4 regions of the Buttiauxella sp. BIGb0552 genome follow, and region 2 is predicted to be linked to each of the others. Evidence: predicted binding sites of a transcription regulator. Region 2 holds the regulator's gene; each other region holds the start of a gene.

Region 1 (3,169 bases), on a different contig from region 2:
CACGCAATTGGGATTTGATGTGGTTTACTGCCATTTCAACGTCGTCAGAGCTCACTGGGCGTTTTTCCAGTGCTTTTAAAATACCGCTACGTAGCTTGTCTTCATTAAACGGTTCGCGAACATCATTACTTTTCACGACGCGTGGCATCACTAGTTCCGCCACTTCAAAAGTTGTGAAGCGTTCATGACAAACCAGGCACTGGCGGCGACGACGCACGGATGACCCTTCGCCGACAAGCCGGGAATCAATCACTTTGGTGTCTACTGCGAAACAGAATGGGCAATGCATGGCGCGTCCTGAAGGATTATTCAAATGAACAATAGTTTACCGCGAAGTAGCGGGAGTACAAAGGTAACGCCACATCATCCCAACAAATATGACTTTTCATTAGCGACAAGCTACGCTTAAATCAGGACAAAACCTCAAGGAAAAATTAGCGATGACAAAGAGTTACCTAAGAATACTCCTGGTTAGCAGCCTGGTGAGCCTCAGCGCCTGCGCGCAACAAACTGAAGTTCATCAAATGAAGAGTGAAGTGGGTTCACTGAATAAAGAAATGACAAAGCTCACTGACCAGACAATCAAGCTGACGCAACAAAATGCGCTGAATGCGAAATCAACTACTGGCGTCTACTTGTTACCAGGTTCTAAAACTCCGGCACGCCTGAATAGTCAGTTAGGTAATTTGCAAATGTCGCTGAGCAGCATGACTCCAGAAGCAAATGGCAGCCGTGTGATGCTCGTTATCAAAGGCGAGTCCAACGATCCTCTGCCCGCTTTTACCGGCAAAGTAGAATGGGGACAAATTCAGGGCACTACGGATAACTACCAGGAAGTGAACGTCCAGTCACAGCAATTCAGTGCTCCTGCGAGCGTGCTGGCACCGAGCGATGTCAGTATCCCGTTGTTGCTTTCAGGACTTTCGCCTGAACAATTAGGTTTTGTGAGAATTCACGATATACAACCAGTCGACCCTTCGCAGGCACTACCAGCCCAACAATAGATAATTGCCCTCGTGCTTGCGGGGGTAACCCTCAGTAACATCTGCGTTTTTTGTTACAACTAAACAAATGAAACACGATCAGCACCTTTCACTTCAAAGAATAAATCTAGTGATCTTAATCACATATACCTGTAACAACGGACCATCTATTTGCTTAAATTTCAGAAGCAGGTAGAATCTCGCCCGTTTTTAATGTGCGCAATTGAGAACGCAATCGATTACGTACTTAACGATAATGTGAAATGAAACATATTTTTGTGAGCAGGGATTTCTATAATAGGCGCGTCAATAAAAAGCCAAGTTAATGGTTGATGACCTTAGGTGATAAAACACCTCCTGCCCTCACGGGATCCATGTAAAAAACAGTGGCATATAAAATGAAAAAAATTATTTTGGCGGCTAGCACCGTCCTGGCGCTTTCAAGCTCTTTCACGGCTCAGGCTGAAGAAACAAAAAATACCGAATACCTTTCTGATTGGTGGCACCAAAGCGTTAACGTTGTGGGCAGCTACCACACCCGTTTCGGACCACAAATCCGTAACGATACCTACCTGGAATATGAAGCTTTCGCTAAGAAAGACTGGTTCGACTTCTATGGTTACATGGATGCGCCAGTATTCTTCGGTGGTAACACTGATGCGAAAGGTATCTGGAACCACGGTTCTCCACTGTTTATGGAAATCGAACCGCGTTTCTCTATCGACAAGCTGACTGGCACTGACCTGAGCTTCGGTCCGTTCAAAGAATGGTATGTTGCAAACAACTATATCTACGATATGGGTCGCAACAAAGATGGCCGCCAGAGCACCTGGTACATGGGTCTGGGTACCGACATCGACACTGGCCTGCCAATGAGCCTGTCCATGAACGTGTACGCGAAATACCAATGGCAGAACTATGGCGCATCCAACGAAAACGAGTGGGATGGCTACCGCTTCAAAGTGAAATACTTTGTACCGATTACTTCCCTGTGGGGCGGTAACCTGAGCTACATCGGTTTCACCAACTTCGACTGGGGCTCAGACCTGGGCGATGACAACTTCATGGATAACAACGGCAAGCATGCTCGTACCAGTGATTCCATCGCATCCAGCCACATCCTGTCTCTGAACTACGATCACTTCCACTATGCAGTTGTTGCCCGTTACTGGCACAACGGTGGCCAGTGGAATGACGACGCAAGCCTGAACTTCGGTAACGGTGATTTCAGCGTTCGCTCTACCGGTTGGGGTGGTTACTTAGTGGTTGGTTACAACTTCTAATAGCTGTCTGAATCCTTAAAAAGCCGATCCGCTATTTGCCGGTCGGCTTTTTTGTTTCTGGAAGACAGCCTTCATTTTGCTGCAACTGAATAAAATGATTTAAAGAACGGTCGGGCCGCTCCGAAAAATGCAGCCCCGTGGGGGCCACAGACAAACAGCGATCCAGGCGAAAACTGCGGTAATCTTCACGCGTTTCACACCAGGCTACCAGCAGCCAGACTTCTCCCCAAAATGTCAGCCCAAGCGGGTGTATATTGCGGCTCGACACTTTCCCCTTATGATCTTCATAGTCGATGCGCAGTACTTGAAGCTGGCCAATTGCGCGATGAAAAACATCAAACCACGTTTTGACCTGCGGATATTTATTAAAATCAGGCGAAAGGATGCGGCAGCGCTCCGCAACCGCCCGTCGCTGTGGGGTGAGTACACCAAGCAGCTTTTCTTCTGCCGTTCCGGCAGCCTGCGCCAGCGTTTCACCGCTCCATGTTTGCAGCAGACGAATCGCGGCCACGAGCGCTTCCACTTCGTTCGCCGTAAACATCAGCGGTGGCAAATCATAGCCCGGTAATAATCGGTAGCCGCAGCCAGCCTCACCTTCAATGGGAACACCGGAAAGTGAAAGGTCGCGGATATCGCGATAAATGGTGCGTTCAGAAACCTCAAGGCGTTCGGCAAGTAACGCTGCCGTGGAAATACGACGCCCACGCAGGATCTGGACGATTTGAAAAAGGCGGTCTGCTCTTCGGCTCATGGCGTTATTTCAAAAGAGTAATGCCTGCCAGAATGTCCGGCAGGCGTTTGTCATTCAGTATATACCGGGAGTCAAACCGGTTGATGTAACCCGACACGATTCCCTTCACTGTCGACGATAAGCGCAAAAGTCCCAATGTCATCCGGGAGTTC
Region 2 (3,169 bases):
ACGGCTGAAGTGGTAATGGCAAAATTGCCCAACCGGGTTATCTGGATTCTGACGGGCGATTTTCTCAAGGGCGTCGATCTGTTTTTCCATCGTAAAACGCTGTGGATAACGATGGTAAAGAATGTCGTCAGCCAGTACGCGTAAGCGCGCCGCGATGGTCTGAGCATTCCATCTAATAACCGCTTCTGCATGGCTTTGCTCGACGAGCTTCTGAACTTCAGCTGGTTGGTGAAGGCTTACCGAGATGTGCTCTTGCAAATCCAGTGCTACCTGGAATGCACGTAGCAAACGCTTGTAGCCGTTTTGCTGGTTTGCCGCCAGCATATGAAGCTGTTGGTAGCATTGGGTAATGAGATCCACCGCTTTTTGCTGACGAGCCAGCAGAGGAGGGAGCGCTTTTTCCGGATCGGTATGTTGAGTCAGCATGCCGTATTTTGCTTCACAGTAATCTGCCAACTGCCGATAGAGCAGGCTCAATGATTCCCGCAGTGGCTGCTCGCGCCACATCCAGAACCAAAACCAGTTAAATACGCCGTACCAAATCGTACCGGAGACATACAGCACCATCGGTTTCCAGATCGGCATATTTCCGGCCATGCTGAGTGTAAATATGGCAGCAATGAGTGATGCGGGAAGCAGACGAGCGTGCAAGGAACTGATTTCTGCCGTGACCCCAAGCAAGAGCGCCATCACGACCAATATCACCGGCAACGGTACGGAGGTATAAAGTAATAAAAGCTGCATGATCAGACTGCTGATGGCAAAAAGGCTGCCGCCAACAATCAGACGTTTGAAGAAGCGCTTATGTGGAGTATCAAGGCCCGCAATATTGCAGCAGGCAGGAACTAACGAGAAAAGCAGGCCAGACTGGAGATCGCCGACGAGCAAACCTACTGCCACCGGAAGGCACAGCACCAGCGTTTGCCGCAGTGCGTAGTTAACTTCAGGATGGTAGATCAGCCGTCGCCACATTTGCTCGTCATACTTCAAGTTGCAGGGTTGTTGGTTGTACTCAGTCACACCAGTCACTTACTTTAGTAAGCTCCTGGGGATTCCTGAGCTTACCGCCTACCTGCAACATGAATTATTTAGAGCAAGTGAGGGAAGTGTAGAGACAAAAAAGGCGTGTTATGAAGCAACACGCCATTTTTTAGACGGAGATTAACGAGTGCCGTATACGACGATCGTTTTACCGTGAGCGGAGATCAGATTTTGATCTTCCAGCATTTTCAAGATACGACCAACAGTTTCGCGAGAGCAACCCACGATCTGACCGATTTCCTGACGGGTAATTTTAATCTGCATACCGTCTGGGTGGGTCATTGCATCAGGTTGTTTAGCCAGGTTCAGCAGCGTCTGCGCGATACGACCAGTCACATCCAGGAATGCCAGATTACCCACTTTCTCAGATGTAACTTGCAGACGGCTAGCCATTTGTGAAGACAGGCGCATCAGAATATCTGGGTTGACCTGGATCAGCTGGCGGAATTTTTTATAAGAAATTTCAGCCACTTCACAGGCACTTTTAGCACGAACCCAGGCACTACGTTCCTGACCTTCTTCGAACAGCCCTAACTCACCAATGAAATCGCCCTGATTTAGATAGGAGAGGATCATTTCCTTGCCCTCTTCATCTTTAATCAGAACAGCCACAGAGCCCTTGACGATGTAATACAGCGTCTCTGCTTTCTCACCTTGGTGAATGAGTGTGCTCTTCGATGGATACTTATGAATGTGGCAATGGGACAAGAACCATTCGAGAGTCGGGTCTGTTTGCGGTTTGCCAAGCACCATGCGCGGTTATCCTCTGTTTTATAACTGGCTACCAACGACAGGACGCTAAACATCCTGTCTGGCGTTGCAAGTAATTAGAATATTCCCCACCTTGGGGAGATGGCATGCAAGTCATTCTTGCTGCCTGTAATTAGTGATGTCCTCTGCATACATGCATTACGTCAATGTATCGATGTAGCATCTGGATTGTTTTAGCATAGCTTTTGGCAAGTGTCTCCTGTTGTCTCGTTTCAGCTTGACGCATGTCGCCTTCCGTTGCCAGATTTGCTGAATCTGCGTACTCTGAAAGGTAATTTTTCTACAGGAGTAAGCAGCATGCAGGCACGAGTGAAATGGGTTGAAGGGTTTACCTTCCTGGGCGAGTCCGCTTCAGGGCACCAGATCCTTATGGATGGCAATTCTGGTGATAAAGCACCAAGCCCAATGGAAATGGTGCTGATGTCCGTTGGCGGTTGCAGTGCAATTGACGTAGTTTCTATTTTGCAAAAAGGCCGCTACGCCGTGACCGACTGCGAAGTGAAATTGACCTCTGAGCGCCGTGAAGAGGCTCCGCGTTTGTTTACGCACATCAATCTGCATTTCATCGTGACAGGCAAAGAGCTAAAAGATGCTGCAGTTTCCCGTGCAGTAGACCTCTCTGCTGAGAAATACTGCTCTGTAGCACTGATGCTTGAAAAAGCGGTCAACGTTACTCATAGCTATGAAGTGATTGATGCTTAGTGTGTAAAACAGGGCGGTGATTAGCCGCCCTGATTAATGTTTCGCCCTTCCGCCAGTCGCTTAACGAGCGGCGTCATAATTAATTCCATTGCCAGACCCATTTTGCCGCCCGGCACCACCAAAGTATTGATGTGGGAAATAAACGACCCTTGCAGCATGGCAAGCAAATACGGGAAATCGATGTCATCCAGCCCGCGAAAATGAATCACCACAAAACTTTCATCCAGAGAAGGGATGCCGCGAGCCGCAAATGGGTTAGACGTATCAACAGTTGGGACGCGCTGGAAGTTGATATGGGTGCGGGAGAATTGCGGTGTGATGTAATTGATATAGTCGTCCATAGAACGAACCACAGAATCCATTACCGCTTCTCGGGAATGCCCGCGCTCGCTGGTATCGCGCACTAACTTTTGTATCCACTCCAGGTTCACAATCGGTACTACACCAACCAGCAAATCGACGGCCTTAGCCACATCGTGCTGTGGCGTAACTACACCGCCGTGCAAACCTTCATAAAACAAAACATCAGTGGGTTCTGGCAATGGTTGCCATGGCGTGAAGGTTCCGGGGATTTGGTTCCAGGGTACGGCTTCATCGTAAGTATGTAGATACTTGCGTGACTTACCCTGCCCGGTTCTGCCGTACTCAATGAACG
Region 3 (3,169 bases), on a different contig from region 2:
ATTAATCTGCGTACTGTTTTAGGTGCATGGATTATTCAGGTCGGTATCGGGGCGCTAATCCTGTATGTTCCGGTCGGTCGCCAGGTTCTGCTCGCTATGTCCGAAGGGGTCGCTAACGTAATTGGTTACGGTAACGCCGGTATTTCCTTCCTGTTCGGTGGCTTAGTTTCAGACAAAATGTTCGAAGTCTTTGGCGGCGGCGGATTTATTTTCGCACTGCGTGTCCTGCCAATTATTGTCTTCTTCTCCTCACTGATTGCTGTGCTGTACTACCTTGGCATTATGCAGTTTGTTATTCGTATTCTCGGCGGTGGTCTGCGTAAGATTCTGAAGACTTCCCGTACAGAATCTCTGTCTGCAACAGCAAATATCTTTGTTGGTCAGACTGAAGCTCCGCTGGTTGTTCGTCCTTATATCGCCACCATGACGCGTTCAGAACTGTTCGCTGTAATGTGTGGTGGTTTGGCTTCTGTTGCAGGTTCAGTACTGGCAGGTTACGCGCAAATGGGCGTGCCACTAGAGTACCTGATTGCCGCTTCATTTATGGCAGCCCCTGGCGGGTTACTGTTCGCCAAAATTATCCTGCCTGAGACCGAAACGCCAAACGACTCACCTGAACTGGACTCTTTGAAAAATGATCCCGACCGCCCGGCAAACGTGCTGGATGCTGCGGCATCAGGTGCAGCTTCTGGTATGCAACTGGCTCTGAACGTGGGCGCAATGCTGCTGGCGTTTGTTGCTTTAATTGCACTGCTTAACGGTATGCTTTCTGGCATTGGTGGTTGGTTCAACTATCCGCAACTGTCTATGGAACTGATTCTCGGCTGGGTGTTCTCACCGCTGGCATGGGTTATCGGTGTACCGTGGAGTGAAGCTAACGTTGCTGGTTCCTTCATCGGCCAGAAGTTAATCATCAACGAATTTGTGGCGTACCTGAACTTCGGGGAATACCTGAAAGATGACGCGACTGTAGCGGCAGCAGGTCTGCAAGTTCTGTCAGATCACACCAAAGCAATTATCTCCTTCGCTCTGTGTGGTTTTGCTAACCTTTCTTCTATCGCTATCCTGATTGGTGGACTTGGAAGCATGGCTCCAAACCGTCGTCATGATATTGCCCAGTTAGGTCTTAAGGCTGTAGCAGCAGGTACATTGTCAAACCTGATGAGTGCCACAATTGCCGGGGTCTTCCTGTCATTATAAAAAAGAGATGTTAAAATTATAACATCTCTGTGAAATCAATGGCTGGCGCTTGCGCCGGCCATTTTTTATATCTGGCGATGACTTTTCCGTTATCACTCGTTGTTAAATCACATATACTGTACAAATTATGTAATTTCATCGTGGCTTTTGTGAAGCTATCCGCAAAACCATCAGGGTTGTGAATGTTATAATTATAACATCGCAACTGATTCTATATCTTTTGTTGGAGAATGTTATGACCGATTTAACTGCAAGCAGCCTGCGCGCCCTGAAACTGATGGATCTGACCACTCTGAATGACGATGACACTAATGAAAAAGTGATCGCACTTTGTCATCAGGCAAAAACTTCAGTGGGCAACACCGCAGCTATTTGTATCTACCCGCGCTTCATCCCAATCGCGCGTAAAACTCTGAATGCTCAGGGCACACCTGATATTCGCATCGCGACGGTGACCAACTTCCCACACGGCAACGACGATATCGAAATCGCGCTGGCTGAAACTCGTGCAGCTATCGCTTATGGCGCAGACGAAGTTGATGTGGTGTTCCCATACCGTGCGCTGATCGCCGGTAACGAACAAGTTGGTTTCGAACTGGTGAAAGCCTGTAAAGAAGCCTGTGCTGCGGCTAACGTTTTGCTGAAAGTCATCATCGAAACTGGTGAGCTGAAAGAAGAAGCGCTGATTCGTAAAGCTTCTGAAATCTCTATCAAAGCAGGCGCTGATTTCATCAAAACCTCTACTGGTAAAGTGCCAGTCAACGCAACACCTGAAAGCGCACGCATCATGATGGAAGTTATTCGTGATATGGGCGTTGAAAAAACTGTTGGTTTCAAACCAGCTGGTGGCGTGCGTACTGCTGAAGATGCAGCGCTGTTCCTGTCTATCGCTGATGACCTGTTTGGTGCTGACTGGGCTGATTCGCGTCACTACCGCTTTGGTGCTTCCAGCCTGCTCGCGAGCTTGTTAAAAGCGCTGGGTCATGGCGACGGTAAAAGCGCCAGCGCTTACTAATCTCTTCCTTTGCGGCGGGCTCCCCGCCGCATTTCACCTGATGCACTCAGGGGGTTACCTTGTTCCTCGCTCAAGAAATTATTCGTAAAAAACGTGATGGCCATGCTCTAAGTGATGAGGAGATTCGTTTCTTCATTAATGGTATTCGAGATAACACCATCTCCGAAGGGCAGATTGCCGCACTGGCAATGACCATTTTCTTCCACGACATGACTATGCCTGAACGCGTATCACTGACCATGGCGATGCGAGATTCAGGAACCGTGTTGGACTGGAAGAGCCTTAACCTGAACGGCCCAATCGTTGATAAACACTCAACGGGCGGCGTGGGTGATGTGACGTCCTTGATGCTCGGCCCAATGGTGGCGGCATGCGGTGGTTACATCCCAATGATCTCTGGCCGAGGTTTAGGCCACACTGGCGGTACGCTCGATAAACTTGAAGCGATCCCAGGCTTTGATATTTTCCCGGACGATAACCGTTTCCGCGACATCATCAAAAATGTCGGTGTGGCGATTATCGGCCAGACAAACTCGCTTGCTCCGGCTGATAAGCGCTTCTACGCGACGCGTGACATTACCGCGACCGTAGACTCCATTCCGCTGATCACCGCGTCGATTCTTGCGAAGAAACTGGCAGAAGGCCTGGATGCGCTAGTGATGGATGTGAAAGTGGGCAGTGGCGCATTTATGCCAACTTACGAGCTTTCCGAATTGCTTGCTGAAGCGATTGTTGGCGTGGCAAATGGCGCGGGCGTTAAAACCACGGCATTGCTGACCGACATGAACCAGGTGCTGGCATCCAGCGCGGGTAATGCTGTTGAAGTGCGTGAGGCCGTGCAGTTCCTGACTGGCGAATACGTGAATCCACGTCTGCATGAAGTGACCATGGCGCTGTGCGTGGAAATGTTACTTTCCGGTAACCTTGCGAAAGACGACGCCGAAGCGCGTGCCA
Region 4 (3,169 bases), on a different contig from region 2:
ACAAATCGCCCTTGCGCTGCGTGACGAAGTGGCGGATCTCGAAGCGGCAGGCATCGGCATCATTCAGATCGACGAACCCGCACTGCGCGAAGGTTTACCGCTGCGCCGTTCCGACTGGCAGGCGTATCTGGAGTGGGGCGTGGAAGCCTTCCGCCTGAATGCCGCCGTGGTGCGTGATGACACACAAATCCACACGCACATGTGTTACTGCGAGTTCAACGACATCATGGACTCCATTGCCGCGCTGGATGCAGATGTGATAACCATTGAAACCTCGCGTTCCGATATGGACCTGCTGGAGTCATTTAAAGAGTTCGAATACCCGAATGAAATTGGGCCGGGCGTATATGACATTCACTCACCGAACGTACCGAGCGTGGAATGGATTGAAGCATTGCTGAAGAAAGCGGCGGAAAGTGTTCCGGCAGAGCGCTTGTGGGTCAACCCGGACTGCGGCCTGAAAACCCGTGGCTGGCCGGAGACTCGCCAGGCACTGGCGAATATGGTGAAGGCTGCGCAGAATTTGCGTAAGGCTTAATAAAGTAAGAAGTGGGGGAATCTTTCCCCCTTAATTAACTGCATTACTTCTTCGCACTAAAGCGTGCAAACCACGCCAGCATCCGCACCCAGCCATCTTTTGCCGATTCTTCATGATAGCTCGGGCGGTAGTCCGCATTAAAAGCATGGCCCGCTTCCGGGTAGATGATAATTTCTGCGTTAGCATTTGCTGCACGTAACGCGTGGCGCATGGTTTCCACGGTATCCTGTGGAATTCCCGTATCTTGCCCGCCATAAAGCCCAAGCACGGGCGCGTTCAAATTGATTGCGACGTCGACCGGGTGGTGTGGTGAATTCAGCGATTTTTCCCCAACCAATTTGCCATACCAGGCCACAGCTGCTTTTAGTTGCGGATTATGAGCGGCATATAGCCATGCAATGCGTCCACCCCAGCAAAAACCAGTGACCATCAGGCGATGGGCATCACCACCGTTTCTGGCCGCCCAGTTTGCAACATGGTCCAGGTCGGCAAGAACCTGCGCGTCGGGGACTTTGGACACCAGACCGCTGAACAGGGTCGGGATATCTGCATAATCATTCGGATCGCCCTGACGGAAATAGAGCTCTGGCGCGATGGCGAGATAGCCTTCGAGCGCCAGGCGGCGACAAACATCACGAATGTGTTCATGCACACCGAAAATTTCCTGCACCACGATGACAATCGGCAGTGGGCCTTCCGCCCCTTTTGGTCTGGCATGGAACGCAGGCATGTTTTCGCCCTGCGTGGGAATAGATGTCTCTCCCGAGAGAATCTCTTCATCGGAGGTATGCAATACTGTTGAAGCAAGTGGAGCTGCCGCTGGCGCAAAATGCCCGCCCGGCGATTTATCTACTGTATTTTCTTCTTTCATTGGCATTCTCCTTACCAGAATTAGCGCAGTGCGATAACTATAGCTTTTCCCCGTCATTCTTCGAGCCGCAGCGCTGTTCGCTATGTCTGAGAAAAGAATCGTCAGGAAATTTAATGTGATGCTCGTCACTAATAAGATTGAAAATAATGTAACTTGTTTCATTCAAAGTGAAATGCGTCACGAAATTCTTTGCCGGGGTTCTGTACAGTACCTCTAAGCAATGCAAGCCAACCTATTAAACAGAGGAGTCTGTTATGTCCAAGTCTGATGTTTTTCACCTCGGCCTCACTAAAAGCGACCTGCAGGGGGCAACACTTGCCATCGTCCCGGGCGACCCTGAGCGAGTTGAAAAAATCGCTGTACTGATGGACAAGCCGGTCAAATTGGCTGCCCACCGTGAATTTACTACCTGGCGTGCTGAGTTAGACGGCAAGCCAGTTATCGTCTGCTCTACCGGTATCGGTGGCCCGTCTACTTCTATCGCTGTGGAAGAACTGGCGCAGTTGGGTATTCGTACTTTCTTGCGTATCGGTACGACCGGTGCGATTCAGCCACATATCAATGTCGGTGATGTTCTGGTGACGACGGCGTCTGTGCGCCTTGATGGTGCCAGCCTGCACTTTGCACCAATGGAATTCCCAGCGGTTGCTGATTTTGCCTGTACCACCGCGCTGGTTGAAGCCGCGAAATCTATTGGCGCGACCACGCACATTGGCGTGACGGCTTCTTCCGATACCTTCTATCCAGGCCAGGAGCGTTACGACACCTTCTCCGGTCGTGTAGTGAATCGCTATAAAGGCTCTATGGAAGAGTGGCAGCAGATGGGCGTGATGAACTACGAGATGGAATCAGCAACACTTCTGACCATGTGTGCAAGCCAGGGCCTGCGTGCGGGTATGGTTGCGGGTGTGATTGTGAACCGTACTCAGCAAGAGATCCCGAACGCTGAGACCATGAAGAAAACGGAAAGCCATGCGGTGAAAATCGTCGTGGAAGCAGCTCGTCGCCTGATCTAGTCCCCCAAAGCCGGTGCAAGCCGGCTTAATTTTTACGCTTTGCGTAACGTCTCGCAGTAAACTCCTTTTCATCTGGACATTTATACAGCACAATTTTATTTTGCTGGTGTTTGGCATGGCTTGTTGGAGTGACTGTGGATATTTCTATTTTATTCGGGCTCGGTATTGCGCTGGTTGGGGTGCTGACTGGTTGGTTGCTGGCAAGTTTGCGGGCGGCCGGGAGGCAATCCGCACTGTATGAAGAACAGCGAGAAATCTACGGCGAACTCACTGCCGCCCGGCAGGAATTGCAGCAAAACCAGCACTGGAAAGAGGAATGCGAGCAACTCAACCGTGAATTGCGCACGCAGTTAGAAATCAACAGTGCGCAGGAAGCGGACATCCGCGAGCTTTCCACATTGCTTGAACAAACCCGTCTTAACGCTGACGATAAACATCGCCAGATGCTTAATAGTGAACAGCGTCTCAGCGAACAATTTGAAAACCTTGCCAACCGAATCTTTGAACAAAGCGGCCGAAAAGTTGAAGAACAAAACCGTCAAAGTTTGAATGGGTTGCTGTCGCCATTGCGCGAACAACTGGATGGCTTCCGCCGCCAGGTGCAAGAAAGCTTTGGTCAGGAGGCTCGCGAACGGCACACGCTGACGCATGAGATCCGCAACCTTCAGCAGCTAAATGCTCAGATGGCACAAGAGGCGCTAAACCTCACTAAAGCCCTGAAAGGGGACAACAAAACCCAGGGTA

Evidence for each region. Region 2 encodes CRP, which controls carbon source genes, mostly activating them, when cyclic AMP is high. Its sites were predicted from a motif close to ATGTGANNNNNNTCACAT; they were not measured.
Region 1: the regulator CRP is predicted to act here: its motif matches at 1,112-1,129, upstream of EDF88_RS08550 (nucleoside-specific channel-forming protein Tsx).
Region 3: the regulator CRP is predicted to act here: its motif matches at 1,383-1,400, upstream of deoC (deoxyribose-phosphate aldolase).
Region 4: the regulator CRP is predicted to act here: its motif matches at 1,523-1,540, upstream of udp (uridine phosphorylase).

The regions. Positions count from the first base shown of each region.
Region 1 is NZ_SODY01000002.1:823,374-826,542, forward strand. It holds gene nrdR (transcriptional regulator NrdR) at 1-289, opposite strand, end outside; gene EDF88_RS08545 (DUF3251 domain-containing protein) at 441-1,004, shown strand; gene EDF88_RS08550 (nucleoside-specific channel-forming protein Tsx) at 1,382-2,266, shown strand; gene EDF88_RS08555 (YafY family protein) at 2,298-3,017, opposite strand; gene EDF88_RS08560 (VOC family protein) at 3,089-3,169, opposite strand, start outside.
Region 2 is NZ_SODY01000005.1:14,295-17,463, reverse strand. It holds gene EDF88_RS15275 (YccS/YhfK family putative transporter) at 1-972, opposite strand, end outside; gene crp (cAMP-activated global transcriptional regulator CRP) at 1,162-1,794, opposite strand; gene EDF88_RS15265 (OsmC family protein) at 2,110-2,514, shown strand; gene EDF88_RS15260 (phosphoribulokinase) at 2,535-3,169, opposite strand, start outside.
Region 3 is NZ_SODY01000003.1:475,309-478,477, reverse strand. It holds gene EDF88_RS11145 (NupC/NupG family nucleoside CNT transporter) at 1-1,200, shown strand, start outside; gene deoC (deoxyribose-phosphate aldolase) at 1,436-2,215, shown strand; gene deoA (thymidine phosphorylase) at 2,275-3,169, shown strand, end outside.
Region 4 is NZ_SODY01000011.1:18,333-21,501, reverse strand. It holds gene metE (5-methyltetrahydropteroyltriglutamate--homocysteine S-methyltransferase) at 1-538, shown strand, start outside; gene EDF88_RS23655 (dienelactone hydrolase family protein) at 582-1,409, opposite strand; gene udp (uridine phosphorylase) at 1,664-2,425, shown strand; gene rmuC (DNA recombination protein RmuC) at 2,560-3,169, shown strand, end outside.